2 regions of the Pseudoclavibacter sp. Marseille-Q434 genome follow, and region 2 is predicted to be linked to the other one. Evidence: predicted binding sites of a transcription regulator. Region 2 holds the regulator's gene; the other holds the start of a gene.
What was found. Region 2 encodes HspR, which represses chaperone genes until heat shock. Its sites were predicted from a motif close to AAGTTGAGTCNNNNNGACTCAACTT; they were not measured.

Region 1: ACQFZP_RS12010 (ATP-dependent Clp protease ATP-binding subunit) is a predicted target of HspR. The motif match lies at 3,033-3,057, and genes of this name have one in related genera.

The regions. Positions count from the first base shown of each region.
Region 1 covers NZ_JBNPQH010000002.1:1,065,193-1,074,932, reverse strand. The annotation lists gene ACQFZP_RS12020 (hypothetical protein) at 1-89, opposite strand, end outside; gene ACQFZP_RS12015 (hypothetical protein) at 191-718, opposite strand; gene ACQFZP_RS12010 (ATP-dependent Clp protease ATP-binding subunit) at 819-2,990, opposite strand; gene ACQFZP_RS12005 (methylated-DNA--[protein]-cysteine S-methyltransferase) at 3,179-3,730, shown strand; gene ACQFZP_RS12000 (substrate-binding domain-containing protein) at 3,734-4,822, opposite strand; gene ACQFZP_RS11995 (fibronectin type III domain-containing protein) at 5,063-9,740, shown strand, end outside.
Region 2 covers NZ_JBNPQH010000002.1:956,190-965,929, forward strand. The annotation lists gene ACQFZP_RS11435 (nucleotide exchange factor GrpE) at 1-160, shown strand, start outside; gene ACQFZP_RS11440 (DnaJ C-terminal domain-containing protein) at 275-1,285, shown strand; gene ACQFZP_RS11445 (heat shock protein transcriptional repressor HspR) at 1,294-1,806, shown strand; gene ACQFZP_RS11450 (hypothetical protein) at 1,826-2,365, shown strand; gene ACQFZP_RS11455 (SDR family NAD(P)-dependent oxidoreductase) at 2,547-3,317, opposite strand; gene ACQFZP_RS11460 (FadR/GntR family transcriptional regulator) at 3,432-4,175, opposite strand; gene ACQFZP_RS11465 (zinc-dependent alcohol dehydrogenase) at 4,352-5,350, shown strand; gene ACQFZP_RS11470 (TRAP transporter small permease) at 5,347-5,928, shown strand; gene ACQFZP_RS11475 (TRAP transporter large permease) at 5,928-7,184, shown strand; gene ACQFZP_RS11480 (TRAP transporter substrate-binding protein) at 7,229-8,245, shown strand; gene otnK (3-oxo-tetronate kinase) at 8,248-9,498, shown strand; gene ACQFZP_RS11490 (class II aldolase/adducin family protein) at 9,495-9,740, shown strand, end outside.

The DNA of each region.
Region 1 (9,740 bases), 110 kb from region 2:
GGCGCGGTTGCCAGCCCGAAGATGACCAGGGCGACGAGCATCCCGAGCCAGATGAAGCGACCGACCTGAGAGCCTCGTTTCGACGTCATCCTGCCAACGTACGACCGCCCGCCGACGTTCGGCCAGGTCAGTCCTCCCCGCTCCGTCGCAGAAGCGGAAACGGCACCCGAATGCGGGTACGACGCCGACCTCAGGCGGTGACGCCGACCTCGCCGGTCACCGGCGCCGCCTCCGCGGCGCGCTTGTTGGCGCGGGCGCCGAGCGTCGCACGGAACCACAGCGCACCCGCGACGGCGAGGCACACCATGAACGCGCCGAACGCGCTGACGACCGGCACGAGCGCCTCGCTCGGTCCCGCGACGAACGGCATGAACGCGACGACGAAGAAGGCGACCACGGCGATGGCTGGCGAGAAGAGCAGGGGCAGCGTCCAGGTCTTGAAGAGCGGGGTCTCACGGAGCGCGATCCACCCGAACGTCGTCCCGACGGCGTAGACGGCGTAGACGATGAGGCCGACGATGAAGACCAGGAGCACGAACGGCACGAGCGTGCCGAGGAAGAACTGGTAGGCGTCGCGACCGAACAGCACCATGACGTCGTCGCTCGCGACCGGCGCGGACGTGAGCCTCCGGAACGAGAGGGCGATGACGCCGACGATGCCGAGCACGGCGACGACGGGCGCGGCGATGAGTGGCAGTATCCAGCGCAGGTGCTCCATGCCGCTCAAGATAAGCGCGGATGCGGACAGGCGATGCGCACGACGCGCCCGAGTTACCCACCAGAGATCTCCGGCACCACGTTCCCCCGCCGCCAGCCGCCTACTCCACTGCGGCCGTGTGCGGCGTCGTCGACTGCACGTTGAGCGAGTCGCCGTCGCTCGCCACGACCACCGAGACGGTGTCGCCGTCGCGCACGGTTCCCGCGAGGAGCGCCCGCGCGAGGCGGTCGTCGATCTCGCGCTGCATGAGGCGCCGCAGCGGCCGGGCCCCGTAGATGGGGTCGTAGCCGCGCTCGGCGAGCCAGGCCCGCGCATCGTCGTCGACTTTGATCGTGAGCCTCCGCTCGCCCAGCCTGCGCTGCAGGCGGTCGATGTAGAGCGCCACGATCTGCGCGAGCTCGTCCTGCGAGAGCGCGCTGAACACGACGATGTCGTCGAGGCGGTTCACGAACTCCGGCTTGAACGACTGCCGGACAGCCGCCATGACGCGGTCCTCGCGCTCCTCCTGGGAGAGCAGCGGGTCGATCAGGAACTGCGAGCCCAGGTTGGAGGTGAGGATGAGGATGACGTTGCGGAAGTCGACCGTGCGGCCCTGCCCGTCGGTGAGCCGCCCGTCGTCGAGCACCTGCAGGAGGATGTCGAAGACCTCCGGATGTGCCTTCTCGACCTCGTCGAACAGCACCACCGAGTACGGCCTGCGCCGCACGGCCTCCGTGAGCTGCCCGCCCTGCTCGTAGCCGACGTACCCGGGAGGGGCGCCGACGAGTCGGGCGACGGAGTGCTTCTCCCCGTACTCCGACATGTCGATGCGGATCATGGCCTTCTCGTCGTCGAAGAGGAGCTCGGCGAGCGCACGCGCCAGCTCCGTCTTGCCGACACCGGTCGGGCCGAGGAACAGGAACGAGCCGGTTGGACGGTCGGGGTCTGCGATGCCCGCGCGGGTGCGGCGGATCGCATCCGCCACCGTCGCGGCGGCCTTCTCCTGGCCGACGAGTCGCTTGCCGAGCTCACCCTCCAGGTGGAGGAGCTTCTCCATCTCGCCCTGCAGCAGCCGCCCGACGGGGATGCCCGTCCACGCGGCCACGACCCCGGCGATGTCCTCGGCCGTGACGTGGTCGTTGACGAGCTTGGGCCCGCCATCTTCCGTGGCCTCGGCCTCATGCAGCTGCTTCTGAATGCCAGGCAGCTCACCGTAGAGGAGACGAGAGGCGAGCTCGAGGTTGCCCTCGCGCTGCGCCCGGTCGGCGCGCATGCGGATGTTGTCGAGCTGCTCGCGCAGCTCGCCGATGCGGTTGAGGGATGCGCGCTCGACGTTCCAGCGCTCCTTCAGCTCCCCCAGGCGCGCATTCTTGGCGTCGAGGTCGGCACGGAGCGCGGCGAGACGCTGCTTGGACGCGTCGTCGTGCTCCTTCTTGAGCGCCAGCTCCTCGAGGCGAAGCCGGTCGACCTGCCGCTGGAGCGTGTCGACCTCGACCGGCGAGGAGTCGATCTCCATGCGGAGGCGGGACGCGGCCTCGTCGATCAGGTCGATCGCCTTGTCCGGCAGCTTGCGGCCCGTGATGTAGCGGTTCGAGAGCGCGGCAGCGGCGACGAGCGCCTGGTCGGCGATCGAGACCTTGTGGTGCGCCTCGTACCGCTCCTTCAGGCCGCGGAGGATGGCGATCGAGTCTTCGACGCTTGGCTCGCCCACGAACACCTGCTGGAAGCGTCGCTCGAGCGCCGCATCCGACTCGATGAACTGGCGGTACTCGTCGAGTGTGGTCGCGCCGATGAGGCGCAGCTCGCCGCGAGCGAGCATGGGCTTGAGCATGTTGGCGGCCGAGATGCTCGACTCGCCGCCGCCAGCGCCCATGAGGGTGTGCAGCTCGTCGATGAAGGTGATGATGCGGCCGTCGGACTCGGTGATCTCCTTGAGCACCGCCTTGAGCCGCTCCTCGAAGTCGCCGCGGTACTTGGCCCCCGCGATGAGCGCCGACATGTCGAGGCTCACGAGCTCCTTGTCCTTGAGCGACTCGGCGACGTCGCCGGCGACGATGCGCTGGGCGAGGCCTTCGACGACCGAGGTCTTCCCGACGCCGGGCTCGCCGATCAGCACGGGGTTGTTCTTCGTGCGGCGGGTCAGCACCTGGCTGACGCGGCGGATCTCGGAGTCACGACCGATGACCGGGTCGAGCTTACCCGAGCGGGCGATGTCGGTGAGGTTGATTCCGTATTGTTCGAGTGCGCTCTTGGCCTCTTCGTCTGGTGCCTGAGCGCCTTGCATGTTTGCCATGGGGCTCCTTGTTGAACGTGTGCTTTCGACTCAGACGAACAAGAGTTGAGTCGTGATGACTCAAGTTTAGAGTCTGGAGCGCGTCAGTGCCACCATCGGCGGCCTCCCTCAGTCAACTCCCAGCGTCGCGCATGCCGCCCTCTTCCGCGCCTGATCAGGACTTCTCCGAACGTGGCAGAGTTCTTGCCATGGCCGATACCCACGACGAGAGAACCGCCCCCTCCTTTTCGCTCCGCGTCGGCAGCGTCGAGCTGCTGGGCGAGCAGTTCTCCGTCGTGAAGGCGGGCGACTCGGACACGGTGCGCGCGGCCGGCTTCGGCAACCCCAGCTCGCTCGCCTACTCGGTGTTCGGCCGCCAGTCGGAGCTCCTCGACGTGCAGGCGCTCGGCGACACCGACCCGGCGCTCGCCGCCGTCCGCGCCTACGACGACGGCGACCCCGCGCTGCTCGAGACCATCGACATCCACCAGGACGGCACCGAGCTGCGCCGCGCCATGTGGCGGGCGGCGAGGCTCGTCGAGCCAGGCACCCTCGCCAGCTACGGCGACGTGGCCGCGATCGCGGGGCATCCCCGCGCCGCCAGGGCTGCCGCGAGCGCCTGCGGGGCCTGCCTCGTCGGCCTCTTCGTGCCCGTCCACCGCATCGTGCGGGCGAGCGGGAAGCTCGCGGGGCACGCTGCCGACATCGCCGTGCGGCAGGCGCTCATCGACCACGAGCAGGCGATGGGGATGGGCCGCTGACGGTCAGGAGGGGACGGCGGTCGACCTGCGCGCGTGCAGCACGGGGAGGACCCGTGTGCGCTGGACCGGGCGGCCTGGCCCCTCGTCGAGGCGAGACACCATCGTCTCGACAGCCAGGCGCCCGATGTGCTGCTTCGGGGGACGCAGCGCCGTGATGGGCGGCTCGGCATTCTGCGCCACCTCATCGTCGTAGGCGATGATCGCGAGGTCTTGCGGAATCGACCAGCCATGGTCGCGGGCGTACTGCTGCAGGAGGACCGCCTGAGGATCCGAGTGGATGAGCAGGGCGCTCACCGAGGCCCGGCGACAGTCGTCGAGCACTCGGGCGATGAGCTCCTCCCTCGCCTGCCCATCCATGGCGTCGAGATTCGCGTCGACGTCGACGGCCGTCTCAAGGCCGAGCTCCTTGACGGCGCCGGTCCACCCCTGCCGCAGCTGCGCGGAGGTCGGGGAACCCGCCGACGTCAGGATGCCGACCCTGCGGTGTCCGAGCGCCGCAAGGTGCTCGGCCGCGAGGGAACCGCCGAAGACGTGGTCCGTGGTGACCCATTCGAGACTCGTGAGCGAGCCGACAGACGCGGCATGGCGTTCCGCCAGCACGACGGGCACCGGGAGAGACTCCAGCCAGTGCAGGAGCGCCCAACCGTCGGGGCCGCTGGTCTCCGGCGCCGCGATGATCCCGTGCAGGCCTCCGGATTCGACGAGGGACGAGATCTGTCGACGCTGATCATCGACGGAGTAGCTGGCGCCGCGGAGCACCAGCTGCACGCCGAGGTCGGTGGCCGCCGCCCGCGCCCCGACGATGACCTGCGGCCAGTAGTAGCTGAGCGAGGGGGTGACCATGCCGACCCGGAAGCGGATCGGGGTGGCCTGTGCTGCGACCGTTGGCACCGACGTGTCGAGGCGACTCCGCAGGGTCGCGCCGCCGTGAACCCTGGTGAGGAGACCTCGGTCGGAGAGGTTCGTGATGTCACGCCGAATCGTGAGCTCGGACACCTCGAGCTGCCGCGCCAGCGCAGCCACTCGTACGGAGCCCGCGCGCCGGAGCTCGCCGAGGATGCGTTCTCGCCTCGTCAGACCGAACTGCGGCATGTCTTCCACGGATCCGAGCGTACAGAGGTGTTCGCTTCGCGTCGAGCATGAACGATCCTGTTCGTTTTGCTGGCCTTTTCCCCGGGCCCCCTCCAAGATCAGCTCGGAAGCACACAGTCGTGCCCGCCGCGCACTCGGTCGACGAGGCAGCGCGGACAGCGCACAGAACGGAGAGCGCACATGCCTCAGGACCAGCGGCTCGATCGAGTCTCGAGCACCCCGAGAGCTCGCAGGAGGCGGATGAGCCTGTCCCTCATCGCGGCGACGGCCGTGGCGATGATCGCCCCGGTCCTCGTCTCACCGACACCTGCCCAGGCCGCAGGATCAGACCCGGTCTCGGTCACCATCGACGCCGCAGACGTCGCGGCGGCCGCCGAGAACGTGAACGGGCTCACCTTCAAGGGCTTCGGCGTCCTCACCGCCAACTCGACGAGCGCGCTGCTCCTCGACTACAAGTCGCAGCATCCGGAGAAGTACTGGGAGCTCATCGAGACCCTCTTCGGGGGCGACCGCCCGATCATGAACACCATCAAGATCGAGATGGGCAACGACCGCAACACCTCCACGGGACCGAACCCGTCGACGATGCGCACGCGTGACGAGTACCCCAACGTGCAGCGCGAGCCGGGCTTCCAGCTCGCCGCCGACGCGCAGCTCGTCGCGCACGGCGACGTGCACGTCAGCATCCTGCGCTGGAACCGGCCGGCCTGGGCCACCGACCACGCCGCCCAGTACATCTGGTTCAAGAACACCGTGCTCGCCGCCTACCGCGAGTACGGGATCATGGTCGACTCGATCAACCCGGACGCGAACGAGACGCGTACCCCCGAGATCCAGCTGTACAAGGACTTCTCCGGCTGGCTCCGCGGCGACGAGAAGGGCTACGAGGGCACGAGCTCGGCAGACCCGAACAGCGGCTTCGCCTCGGATGAGGAGCGGGACCTCTACCGATCCATCGAGACGGTCGCCGCCGACACGGTCGGCACCCCGCCGGTCTCCTTCGGCAACGAGATGATGTCCCCCACCGATTCCTCGCTGCGCGACGCGGTGGATGTCGTGGGCTTCCACTACTCGAGCGCCGACGACAGCGCCGGCAACCTCAAGAAGGTGGCCGAGCAGCTCGACAAGGAGGTGTGGAACTCGGAGGGCCAGTCCACGTTCTCCAACTCGGCCGACCGCCCGAACAACACCAACAGCGACGAGCAGGGCGGAACGGGCACCGGATTCGGCGGGCCGAACAGCGCTCTCGAGATGGGCAACTGGGTGACGACCGGGTTCGACGAGTCGCGACGCACCCTCAACATCTTCCAGCCCGCGATCGGCTCCTTCTACGACGGGTTCCAGTACTCGTCCAAGGAGCTCGTGAGCGCTCGCGACCCGTGGTCCGGCTGGCTGTACTACGACGGCGGTCTCGCCATGATCGAGCAGTTCACCAAGTTCGCGAAGCTCGGCTGGGAGAACGACGACAACACCGCCGGCATCTGGCGTGCCATCCCGCAGGCTTCCGACAGCCAGCTCGGAAAGGGCAACCCGCCGGACGGCGCACGTCTCGGAGGCGCGTCCTACACGACCCTGGCGGCTCCAGATGCCAGCGACTTCTCGACCGTCATCATCAACGACAGCAGCTTCACGAAGAGCTACCGCATCACGGCGAAGGACATGGCCCTCGGCGCAGACCGCACGGCCGAGCTCTGGGAGACTCGCGCCGCGGATGCCGGGCAGGCGTACAACGCCAACTACCTCGCACCCGTCGGGGAGATCGAGCCGAACGGGGACGGTCTCTACACCGTCGAGGTCAAGCCCTGGTCCTCGATGACCCTCACGACGCTCGACCAGGCGACAGCAGCAGCCGACGGCACGCTCACCGCCAAGGACGGCTACGCGAGCGCACTGCCCACGTCCCCCGAATACACGGACCCGGCCGGCGGCCGCGACGTCCTGGACACGGACTCGACCGGCGCCCAGAACGGTGTCGCCGACGACACGTTCCTCTACGCCGACGACTTCGAGTACGCCAGCACCGGCAATATCAGCGGCTACGACCCTGCCAACGGATCGCTCGTCGACTCCGGCGAGTCATTCCTGGACAGCCGCGGCGCCAAGGCGAAGCCGAGCGGGACGCCAGCCCTGCAGCCAGAAGATCAGGGCGTGACGCCCCGCTATACCAACGACACCAACGGCGCATTCGAGTCGGTCGCAACGGCCGATGCCGCCCACGGCCGCGTGCTCAGGCAGCAGGTGGGCCCAGGCATGGCCGGAGGCGCCTGGAACAGCGGCGACCCCAAGACGACGATCGGCGACGCCCGCTGGGCGAACTACACCGTGTCGGCCGACGTGCTCTTCGAAGCCGCGGGGGCGCAGTACGCGACCATCGGCGCCCGAGAGCAGGGCGGCACGGCGAACGGGCAGAACGTCTCGGCAGCCGAGCTCAAGGTCGAGCCCACCGGAGCGTGGACCTTCACCCGCTACGGCACGACGCTCGCCACGGGCACCGTGGCAGGCAATGCGGACGTCGCGTTCAACGCGGGCGCGGGCGTCTGGAACACCATCGCCGTGACCGTCGCCGCCGACACGTACACGGCCTCGATCAACGGCGTGCAGATCGCCACGTACACGGACGCCGCGCCGCAGGCAACCGGGCGCATCCAACTCGGGTCCAGCTTCAACTTCGTGCAGTTCGACAACCTGAAGATCGAGACGCTGCCCGGATACACGCCATACGCCACGCAGATCATCGACGGGATGCACCAGAGCAGCTGGTCGAACACGTCGACGCCGGTGCTCGAGTTCGACGCCAACTGGAGCCACGTCAACGGACAGGGCATGTTCGAGTGGCAGCGAACCGCATCCAAGAGCACCGCCAAGGGCGCCGCGCTGAGCTACTCCTTCACCGGAACGGGCCTGGACATCATCGGCTCCAACCCCGGAACTGCAACGCTCGATGTCGAGGTGGATGGGATCCCCGTCGCGCTCGGAGCCCCGACCTGGAGCGCGGGCAGCGCCCGAACGACGTTCACGCTCCGCGGCCTCGCGAACGGCGCTCACACCGTCGTCGTCAAGACGGCCAACGACAGCTCGCTCAACGTCGACTCGGTCGCCACGATCAGTGCAGTCGCGGATTCGACGCGCGTCGACACGGGAGCACTCACCGAAGCCGTCTCCACCGTCGCGCAGCTCGTCGAGGCTGACTACGCACCCCAGTCATGGGCCCCGTTCGCTGCCGCTCGAACGGCGGCGCAGTCCGCGGTCGCCGACCCGGTCGGGTACGGACTCGACGTCGAAGGCGCGACGGCGATCGAAGCGCGACTCGCATCCGCTGCAGACGCACTCACCCCGAAGGATGTGAGCGCCGACGTGACCGACCTGGGTTCCGTCGCCATCACCACCGCCGAGCGTGCCCTGCCCGGTTCCCTCACGCTCTCGGGGACCGAGGCGGATGTCATCTGGACTGCCGCGTCGAACGCCAGCGCGAAGACCACGGGTGAGCTTGCGACCTTCACGGCCACCGGCCGGACCGCGGAGAAGACCGAAGCCGGCGTCTACCAGCGGTTCTCGGCGAGCGTGCTCGTCATCCCCGCGGACCTCGACTACTTCATCGACTCCGGCTCGAGCGGGTCAGCAGCAGGTTCAGCTCATGCGGCCGCGGCGGCCGTCTCGCCCGAGCTCCGCAACGAGACTGCCGATCAGAAGTGGGACGGCGCGGCCCCAGGCAGCACGTGGGGGTACTCGACTGCGGCGACGACGCTCGCGGGCGGCACCCCACAGGACTGGGGGTCGTCGTACATCGGCGCCGACTTCAACAAGCCGGTGACCTACCACCTCACTCTCCCCGCCGGTTCCTACAACATCGTCGGCGTGCAGGCACCCCGTGCCGGACTCACGACGAACCTGTCCGCGAAACTCACCGCGAACGGCGAGACCACCTCGAAGACAGCGGTCTCGACAGGGTCGGCGACGCCGATCGCGCAGACGCTGACGCTCGACGAGGAAGCCGTCGTCGAGCTTGAGTTCGGCACCAACGGGACGAGCGGCTACAACGCCCGACTCGCGCTCGTCTACGTGCAGACGCTGCCCCGCGACCTCGGCGTGCAGGGCGTGCTCGACACCGATGACCCGCTCCCCGACACGGTGATGGTCGCAGACGTCGAACGGGCCGTCACGTGGGAGCCAGCCGCCCACGAGCAGGCCCGCACCGAGTACGAGACGATCACGGCGCACGGACGCCTCGACGACAGCGACGCACCGGTCGTCGCGCAGTTCGAGATCGTCCCGCCCGGGCTCGTCTACTTCATCGACGCCGGGACGAACGGCGTCGCCTCGCCGCAGTACGCGGCAGTGTCAGCCGCCGTCGACGGACTGCGAAACGACAAGGTCGACCAGGTCTCCACGTCGGCCGAGCAATGGGGGCATGTCGCGGATGGCATGAAGCTGAAGACCGGAACCGACCTCAAGGACAAGTACTCGACGGGTCTCTACCAGGACACCACCAAGCTGAGCTACCGGCTCCCACTCGAGGCCGGAACCTACACGCTGACCGGTGGCTTCACCGAGTGGTGGAACCTGAGCAGGACCATGTACCAGACCGTGTCGGTCAATGGCACGGAGCTCGCGAAGGGAAGCATCCCGCTCTCCGGCTCCACCCCCAAGCTCTCCGCAGGGCTGACCTTCACGCTCTCGGAGGCAGCCACGGTCGACTACCTCGTGACCAACGAGGGCGCTGGCGGCGAGAAGCCGGTCATCTCCTGGCTGGCAGTCGCCGACGAAACGCTGCCCGGCACCCCGCAGAACGCTGTCGCGACGCAAGCGGGCGACACCGCCATCACCGTGTCCTGGGACGACCTCCAGGACACCGGTGCAGGGTTCACCGGCTACCGCGTCTACGAAGCGGGCGGTTCGGACCCGGTCTGCGAGGCAACCG
Region 2 (9,740 bases):
CGGCGAGGCCTTTGACCCGCAGCGGTACGAGGCGATCGCGCAGCTCCCGAACCCGAGCGTCACCACCGACACCATCGCCGATGTTGTCGAGCGCGGCTACACGGTTGGCGACCGCGTGGTCCGCGTCGCGAAGGCAGCGGTGTTCGTACCCGCTTCGTAAGCACCGCGATCGGCGCACCCGCACCGATCGAACACGGCAGGGGGCACCGCAGACGCGGGCCCCCTCTCGTGTTCATCCAGAAGACATGCTCATTCCTAGGAACAGAAGGACCATATGGCCAGTCAGGATTGGTTTGACAAGGACTTCTACGCGGTGCTCGGCGTATCGAAGGACGTAGACGAAAAAGACCTCAAGAAGCAGTACCGGAAGCTCGCGCGTCAGTACCACCCTGACTCGCACCCGGGCGACACCGCTGCTGAGGCGAAGTTCAAGGAGATCTCCGAGGCCTACTCCGTGATCTCCGACCCAGAGCACCGCGCAGAGTACGACCAGATGCGCGCGATGGGCTCCGGCGCCCGCTTCCAGCAGGGCCCAGGCGGCCCCGGAGGCGCGGGCTTCGAGGACGTGTTCGGCGGGATGTTCAACGGCGGCGGTGCGCGCCGAGGCGCGTCGAATGCGGACTTCGAGGACCTCCTCGGCTCCATGTTCGGCGGAGGCGGCGGCGGATTCGGCGCCGGCAGCTTCGGCGGCGGCGCAGGTCGCCCCGCCGGGTTCCAGACCGGACCGCAGAAGGGCCGCGACCAGAGCGCATCCACGACCCTCGGTTTCATGACCGCCATCAAGGGCGACACCGTGGAGCTGCAGGGGCAGGACGGACGCGTCGTGAAGGTGCGCGTTCCGGCCGGCGTCGAGGACGGGCAGAAGATCCGACTCCGCGGCAAGGGCGGCCAGAGCCCCAACGGCGGCGAAGCGGGAGACCTGATCCTCACGGTGACGGTTCGCCCGGACCCCGTCTTCACCCGCTCGGGCCTCAACCTCGAGGTCACCGTGCCCGTCTCCTTCGCGGAGGCAGTGCTCGGCGCGACCATCGAGGTACCCACGGTCGACGGCGGCACCGTGCGCGTGAAGGTCGCGCCCGGCACCCCGAACGGCAAGACGCTGCGCGTCAAAGGCCGCGGCATCGAGACGAAGAAGGGCAAGGGCGATCTGCTCGTGCACCTGGAGGTCGCGGTCCCGAACCATCTCTCAAGTGCGCAGGAGAAGGCCCTCGCTGACTTCGTCGCCGCATCCGGTGACGAGAGCCCGCGCGAGGATCTCCTCCGCCTCGCCCGCCAAGGCAGGTAGGGGCGCTCATGGCACTCCCCTCCGACCTCGACGAGGACGCCCCGATCTTCGCGATCGCCATGGCCGCCGAGCTCGCGAACATGCACCCGCAGACCCTGCGGCAATACGACCGGATGGGTCTGGTCACGCCGCAGCGTACGGCGGGCCGCGTGCGGCGCTATTCGCTGCGCGACGTGGCGCAGCTGCGGGAGATCGCAGTGCTCTCGAACGAGGGCGTGAGCCTCGAAGGCATCGCGCGCGTGCTCGAGCTGCAGCGTGAGGTGCTCGGGCTGCGGCGGCGCGTGCGGGCGCTCGAGGTGGAGCTCGCCGACGAGCGTCTCACCCGACTGGGCGGCCGGGTCTTCGCGGCTGGCGAGCGCGGCGACGTCGTGCCACTCGCGCACGGGCGCCGCACTGCACGCCGCACCGAGGTTGTCGTCTGGCGGCCGGCTCGCGTGCACGAGGCGGAACGCGAAGCCGAGGAGCGCCCACGCCCCGTGCGCAGGCGTCGCCCCACCGCGAAGAAGCCCGCGAACGACTAGGCACGCCGAGGAACGCGCCGTGAGCATCCGTGCATTCCGGTCCCAGCGGTTCCCGATCACCCACCGGTCACCGGAAGAGGTGTGGCGGGCTGCGACCCCCTTCGGCACGGCCACGCTCGTGTACTCGGCCGACCCCTGGCGCGCGACGGCCTCCGGCGACGGGCTCCCGACCGCCGAGCTCATCGCCGACGAGAAGCACCACCGCGGGGCGGCCTGGGTCGCACCCGAGGGCGCATTCCGGTTCCCGATGCAGCTCGTCGTCGGCGGTATCGCCGGCGAGGTGACGCAGCCGCATGCTCGGCGATTCGACCTTCAGCTCACTCGCCGCTCGCGCACGGTGCGGGCTCGCATCGGCGGCGTCGACGGCACCGAGTGGACGATGCGCGGCGTCGGCCTCTCGAGCGTTCAGGTCTCCCGCAATGGGGCGCCGGTCGTGACAAGCGGGGCGTCGTTCACGTCGCATCGGCTCGAGGCCGGGTGCACGCCTCACGACCTCGCCGTCGCGATCGCGCTCTCGCCGCTGCGCGCGACGCTGTTCGTGCTGACGAGTCTCGCCTGAGGGGCGGCGGGAGGCGCGGGTGCCGCGGGCTGTGCCGCGCCTCGGGAGAGGCGACCCGGTGAGCCGCGAGCACCACAGAGTTGTGGCCCGATGCTGTTCCCGTTCTCGGGAGCAGCACCGGGCCACAACTCTGACTGCGTGAGTCTGCCTTCGCCCGCGCGCGGCGCGGAGGATGCTCTGGTCAGCGGGCGCCGTTGCCGCCGTCGACGCGCCACTGCGCGCCGGTCACGAACGACGCCTCGTCCGAGCCGAGGAACACGACGACGCGCGCGATGTCGAGCGGCTCCGCGTAGCGGCCCATCGGGATCGCCGCCTGGAAGCCTGCCTTCGCGGCCTCGGTGTCGCCGCCGCCGAATCCTTCCTCGAGGCGCCGCACCATCTGCGTGTTCACGCCGGACGGGTGGATGCTGTTGACCCGCACCCCGGTCGCCGCGACCTCGAGCGCGGCCGACTTCGTGAAGCCGACGACGGCGTGCTTCGACGCGACGTAGGCGGAGACGCCCGGCGACCCGTCGAGGCCTGCCTCCGAGGAGGTGTTGATGATGCTGCCGCTGCCGCGCTCGGTCATGACCTTGAGCACGTGCTTCATGCCGAGGAAGACTCCGCGGACGTTGACGGCGAACACCTTCTCGTAGTTGTCGACGCTCGCCTCCGTGAGCGGGCCGACGGCGCCTTCGATGCCGGCGTTGTTGAAGAACACGTCGATGGTGCCGAACGCCTCGACGGTCTCGGCGACGTAGCGCTCGACGTCTGCCTCATTGGTGACGTCCGCAGTGATCGTGATGACGTCCCCGTGTGCCGCGAGGCGCTCGCGCGTGGCCTCGAGCGGCTCGGCGAACAGGTCGACCAGAGCCACGCGGGCCCCCAGCTTGAGGAACTCCTCTGCGGTCGCAGCGCCGATGCCGCCCGCTCCACCGGTGATGAGGACTGAACGTCCGCTGAAATCTGTCATATCGCAACTCCTTTGTCGTCTGGGCCCGCGTGGCTGGCCGCCCGGGGATCCAACGAAGGCTAGGAAGCGCGCATCCATAATCGCTGTGTAGTCACACAGCGACTGGTGCTGCGGTCAGGGTGACGGATGCGACTGGTGCAGGATCCAGGTCTCGCGCACCTCGCCGAGGTGATCCACCATGGCCTTGCTCGCGCCATCGGAGTCGTGGGCTGCGAGACGCGCGACGATCGCCGCATGGGCCCGAGCCACGACGTCGATGCGCCTGGGGTCGAAGGAGAAGGTGGCGATGCGGGTCTGCATGAGTCCCTCTCCGAGGACGTCGTAGAGCGTGACGAAGAAGTCGTTCCCGGTGGCTACGGCGAGCCCGCGGTGGAAGTCGTAGTCGTTGCGCGAGGCGGCGGCGATGTCGTCGGAGAACGAGGGCAGCTGTTCGCAGAGGTCGGCGAGCGCGCTGATGCCGGTGTCGTCGATGCGCTCGGCTGCGAGCCCCGCGACGGAGACCTCGAGCGTCGCGCGCACCTCGTGCAGCTGCAGGTAGGGGACGTCCGGTCCGTTTCGGAGGAACATCTGCAGCATCTGGCCGACGTCGTCGATGCTCGCGCGGGCGACGGTGAGTCCGGAGCCGGGAGTCGCGATCACTATGCTCTTCGCGGTGAGCGCCTGGACTGCCTCTCGGATGACGGTGCGTGAGACGCCGTAGGTCTCGCAGAGCTCGCGTTCGGACGGGAGCTTGTCGCCGGGCTCCAGCCCACGCTCCAGGATGTCGTCCTTGATCGCGTCCGCTACCTGGTCGGAGAGCCGCTTCTGGCGAACGATCCCTGTCTGCGGTGTGCGCTGTGTGCTGGCTGCCTCAGGCATCAGCGCTCCCTTCGTAGGTGTGGTTTCCATTCTGCCGCACCAGAGCTGCGGCCCAACTGGTATGATAGGATGCAATCAGTCAGCTTGTCGCGTGCCATCCAGTGCTGGATTCGCACCGCAAGCACCTACCCGCACGCGAAGCAACGCGGCCGTGAGTCGCGGGGAAGAGCAGCCGAATGCGCGCTATCCGTTTCGACGAATCTGGGAAAGCCCAGGTGGTCGACATTCCGAAACCCCAAGCCCGACCAGGCGAGGTGGTGGTGCAGGTGACCTCCACCGGCGTGTGCGGCTCCGACCTGGCTGCGCTGCGCGGCACGCATCCGTTCCGCATCCCACCGCTCATCTCAGGCCACGAGGCGGGCGGGCGCGTCGCCGAGGTCGGATCCGGCGTCGACGGACTCACAATCGGAGATCGCGTTGTCATCGACCCTCAGCGCTCCTGCGGCGAGTGCGCACTCTGCGCAAGCAACCGCTACCACCTCTGCGCGAGCAAGCAGATGCTCGGCATCGCCGCGTGGGACGGCTCCTTCGCGGAGTTCACCGCCGTCCCCGCGACCACCATCATCCCTGCACCGGACGGCATCGCCGATGAGCACCTCGCTCTCGCCGAACCCATCGCGGTCGCGGCCCACGCGGTCGCCCAGCTGGGAGAGCGGGCCCGCACGCGGTCGCTCGTCCTCGGCGGCGGAACCATCGGTGCGCTCGTCGCTCGCGTGCTCCGTGACTCCGGTGCGGAGACGCTCGATGTGATCGAGCCGCGCACCCATGTGCATCCGATGCTCGAGTCCCTCGGGGCGACCGGAGTGCACGTTCCGGACGTCGACCTGGAGTCCCACAGCTACGACGCGGTCTTCGTGGCGGCTGGCGTGCCGGCTCTCCTCGAGCGGGCCTTCGCGGCTGTCGCACCTGGAGGCGCCATCGTGCAGGTCGCCGTCTTCGGTAAGCCCGTGCCGGTTCCCGTGGGCGAGCTGCAGGTTCGCGAGATCGCCCTCCTCGGCACAGCCATGTACACGAAGGCGGACTTCTCGACCGCGCTGGACGTCCTCGACCGGCACCCCGGTCTGGCCGACGCCATCGTCTCGCGGACGACGTCCCTGGAAGAGGGAGCCGAGATCACCACCAGGATGGCCGCAGACGGCCCCGGTGACATCGTGAAGCTGGTGATGGTCCCGTGATCGGCGGCGTCGTCGGCCGGATCTTCACGGGCATCGAGCGTGTACTCCTCACGATCGCCGCCGTTGCGGTCACGCTCATCAGCCTCGTCCTCGTGTTCCAGGTGTTCATGAGGTACGTGCTCAACAGCCCCACGGTGTGGTCTGAGGAGTTCGCGACCCTCATGTTCGTGTGGTGCGTCATGGCGGCCATCCCCGTCGCCGTGCGGCACAGTGAGCACATCGCGGTCACGCTCGTCGTCGATCGCATGCACGGCAAGGTGCGGCGCACCTTCGTCGTCGTCGCCTACGTCCTGACCGCAGCCCTCTTCGCGCTGGTCACGGTGTATGCGGCGATGATGCTGCCCACAGGGGCCCGGCAGCTCATGACCGGCCTCACCATCGCCTCCGGCATGGATGTGACCCTGTTGGCGATGTACCTCACGGTCCCCATCGGCATGGGCCTCTCGTTCCTCTTCTCGTTCGAGAAGCTAGTCGCGGCCCTGCGTGGCGACTTCGACGAGCCCATCGACGTCGTGGCGGTCCTCACCGCGGAGACGAGCGTCGACGAAGCCAAGACCCCAGAAGACAAGGACGTCTGATGCCCGTGATTCTCGGAGGACTGCTCCTCCTGCTCCTCGCTATCGGCGTCCCGGTGGGGATCTCCGTCGGCCTCGCGTCGTTCGTCAGCCTGGCAGTCGAGGGTGTCCCACCTGAAGTGGGGGCCCAGCGCTTCATCGCCGGTATGCGCTCCTTCCCTCTGCTAGCCGTGCCTCTCTTCGTACTGGCTGGCGCCATCATGAACGCAGGTGGCACGACGCAGCGACTCATCGACTTCGCCTACGCGCTCGTCGGGCGCATCCGAGGCGGGCTCTCGGCGGTGAACGTGCTCACGAACGTCACATTCGGTGGCATGTCGGGCTCGGCCGTGGCAGATGCGTCGGCCGTCGGGCGTCTCCTCATCCCGCAGATGCTTCGCCGCGGCTACTCGCCCGGTGACGCGGCGTCGGTGACCGCCGCCGCGTCGATCATCGCCCTCGTGCTCCCACCGAGCATCACGATGATCATCTATGCCGTGGCCGCCGAGGTCTCGATCGGCGATCTGTTCTTCCACGGTCTGTACATCGGTCTCGCATTCGGCGTGGTCTACCTGATCACGGGCTGGCTCATCGCGCGCAAGAAGGGATATCCAGCTGAGAAGTCGACCGACCTGCGCGGTCTCGGAAGGGCCTTCCTCAAGGCGATTCCCGCGCTCCTCATCCCCGTCGTCGTGCTCGGAGGTATCCGCCTCGGTGTCTTCACGGCCACGGAGGGAGGCGCGGTGGCGGTGACGGTCGCCGCGATCATCGGGTTCTTCGTGTACCGGGGGCTGACGTGGGCTCGCATCGTGACGGCGATGCGGGAGACAGCGATGCTCGTAGCTGCGATCATGCTCATCATCGCCATGGCACAGGCGTACTCGTGGGCGCTCGTCACCGGCGGCACCCCCGAGATCCTCGCAGCGGCGGTCCTGGGGATCACCGACAACATCTTCGTGATCCTCCTCGTCGCGAACGTCCTGCTCCTGCTCGTCGGTACCGTGGTGGAGGGCAACGCTGCAATCATCATCTTCACGCCGGTGCTCCTGCCGATCATGACGGCCGTCGGGGTCGACCCCGTGCACTTCGGGCTCATCGTGGTCATCAACCTCGCGATCGGCCTGATCACGCCACCTGTCGGCATCAACCTGCTCATCACGAGCCGCATCGCAGGCATATCCGCCGAGAAGGCGATGAAGGACATGCTGCCGTGGCTCGGCGTGTCGATCCTGCTGCTGTTCATCGTCACCTACGCGCCGTTCGCGCTCGGTTGGTACTGATCCCGATGCGTGCAGCGACATCCACCACCAAAGGAGTTCCCCTCGTGAGTAAAGGAATCAGCGCGTCGCTTCGTCGAGGTGCGGTCGCCCTCGCCGGTGCCGCCCTCATCCTCAGCGGATGCACCGTCGCCCCCTCGGCCTCCGAGCCGGAGCTGCTGCTGCGCCTCGGACACTCGTACGGTGTCGGCAGCCTCCAGGATCGCGCTGCGAACATGCTGTCGGAGCAGGTCGCGGAGTCGTCCGACGGGCGCATCGAGATCGAGGTGTATCCCGCCTCGCAGCTGGGCAGCTGGGAAGACATGCAGGAGGGCCTCGAGTACGGGGCAGTCGACATCGTCATCGAATCCGTGGGATCTCTCGAGCGCTACACGGATCTGGCAGCCATCGAAGGCGTGCCGTTCCTCTACGAGGACGAGGCGCAGTTCCTCGACGTGTGGGAGGGGGAGCTCGGCGACGAGATCCTCGACTCCATTCGCGAGGACACAGGCTTCCAGCTTCTCGGCCAGATGTATCGAGGGGCGCGCGTGCTCAACACCCAGCGACCCGTTGCCGAGCTCGCCGACACGCAGGGCCTGAAGCTCCGTGTTCCCACGCAGCAGACGTACCTGGACACGTGGGAGTCGCTCGGCGCCAGCCCGACCCCGCTCGCGTTGAGCGAGGTGTTCACCGCCATCGAACAGGGGGCGGTGGAGGGGCAGGAGAACCCCATCGACGTGGTGCGGTTCAACTCCTTCTACGAGGTCGCGCCGAACGTCACGCTGACGAATCACATCTACGGCAACTTCCACTTCCAGGTCTGGGCCGAGACCTATCAGGGCTGGCCGGCTGAGTTGCGCGACATCGTCGACGCGGAGATCGCCGATGTCTCTGACTGGTACGAGCAGACCTCCATCGAGGAGCGCGACGCGAACATCGCCTTCCTCGAAGAGAACGGCGTTGAGTTCCACGAGATCGACCGAGCGGAGTGGGCGGATGCGACGAGCGACGTGCTCGAGCACGTCGATCCGCAGGTGGTGGAGTGGGTCGAGAAGATCCGCGCGAGTGCCGAGGCGAGGGGCTGACCGTGCTGGGAGCGATTGCCGATGATTTCACCGGGGCCACCGACCTGGCCGGCAACTGGCGCTCACGTGGGCTCTCGACTGCCGTGGTGCTCGGCGTCCCGGAGGCCGATGGGCTCGATGCGCTTCGCACGCACGCCGCCGTCGTGATCGCCCTGAAGATCCGGTCGGTACCAGCGGAGGAGGCTGTCGCTACGGTGCGCGAGGCCGCTGCTGTGCTGCGGGAGCTCGGGTGCACGCAGGTCTACGACAAGTACTGCTCGACGTTCGACTCGACGCCTGAGGGCAACATCGGCCCCATCGCCGACGCACTGCTTGAGGAGACGGGGGCGAGGACCGCGGTTGTCGTCCCTGGCTTCCCGGACGCGGGTCGCACCGTGTACAAGGGGCATCTGTTCGTCGGGAACGATCCGCTCGACCGCAGTTCGATGAGAGATCATCCGCTGAATCCCATGTGGGACTCACGCGTCTCGACGCTCCTCGCCGCGCAGACGTCACACGCTGTGGCGGAGGTCCACATCGATGTCGTCCGGCGCGGGTCGGCTGCGCTGCGCGCGGCCATCGATGCGGCGGACGCACGTGGTGCGCGGTACGTCGTCGTCGACTCGATCGACGGCGCCGACCTCCGAACCATCGCGACGGCGACGGGTGGCGATCCGCTCGTCACCGGCGGGTCCGGGCTGGCGCTCGGGGTCGAAGCGAAGCAGGTGGCCCCAAGCGATCTCGCGGCTATCCCGGGCAGGCGCGTCGTGCTCGCGGGCAGCGCATCCACTGCGACGCAGGCGCAGGTGCAGGATGCGCGTCGCACCATGTCGAGCCGGAAGCTCGATGTTCGCACGCTGGTCGACGACATGGCTGGGGAAGAGCAGCGCCTCCTCGACTGGTTCGTCGAGCGCTGGGCGGATGACCCGGACCGGCCGGTCATGCTGTACTCGGTCGGTGACGCCCGCGACGTGGCGGCGGGACGGGCTGCCTCGCCTCGTGCATCGGAGCTCATCGAGACCCTCTACTCGCGTCTCGCGCCCCGCCTGGCAGATGCCGGCGCCTCGCAGTTCATCGTCGCAGGGGGTGAGACCTCCGGCAGCGTCGCTCAGGGGCTGGGGGTCTCCGTGCTCGAGGTCGGGCAGCTCCTCAGCCCGGGCGTCTCCTGGCTCCGCGCGCGCCGTCGGTCGGCGCCGGAGCTGAACCTGGTGCTGAAGTCCGGGAACTTCGGCGACGTCGATCTCTTCTCCAGCGCTTGGGAGAGGCTCGCATGAGCGATCTCGTCGATGAGCTGATCGAAGCGGGGCGTCTTCTCGCGGAGATGGGGCTCTCACCGGGGAGCTCCGGCAACGTGTCGGTGCGGTTAGGGAACGAGATCTGGATGAGCGCGAGCGGTACGACGCTCGGCACCCTCGAACGGGCCGCGTTCGCGCGTGTGAGCGTCGACGGTGAGCCTCTCGATCCGCAGGGGCCGACGGCGACGAAGGAAGCACCCCTGCACCTCGCCATGTACGCG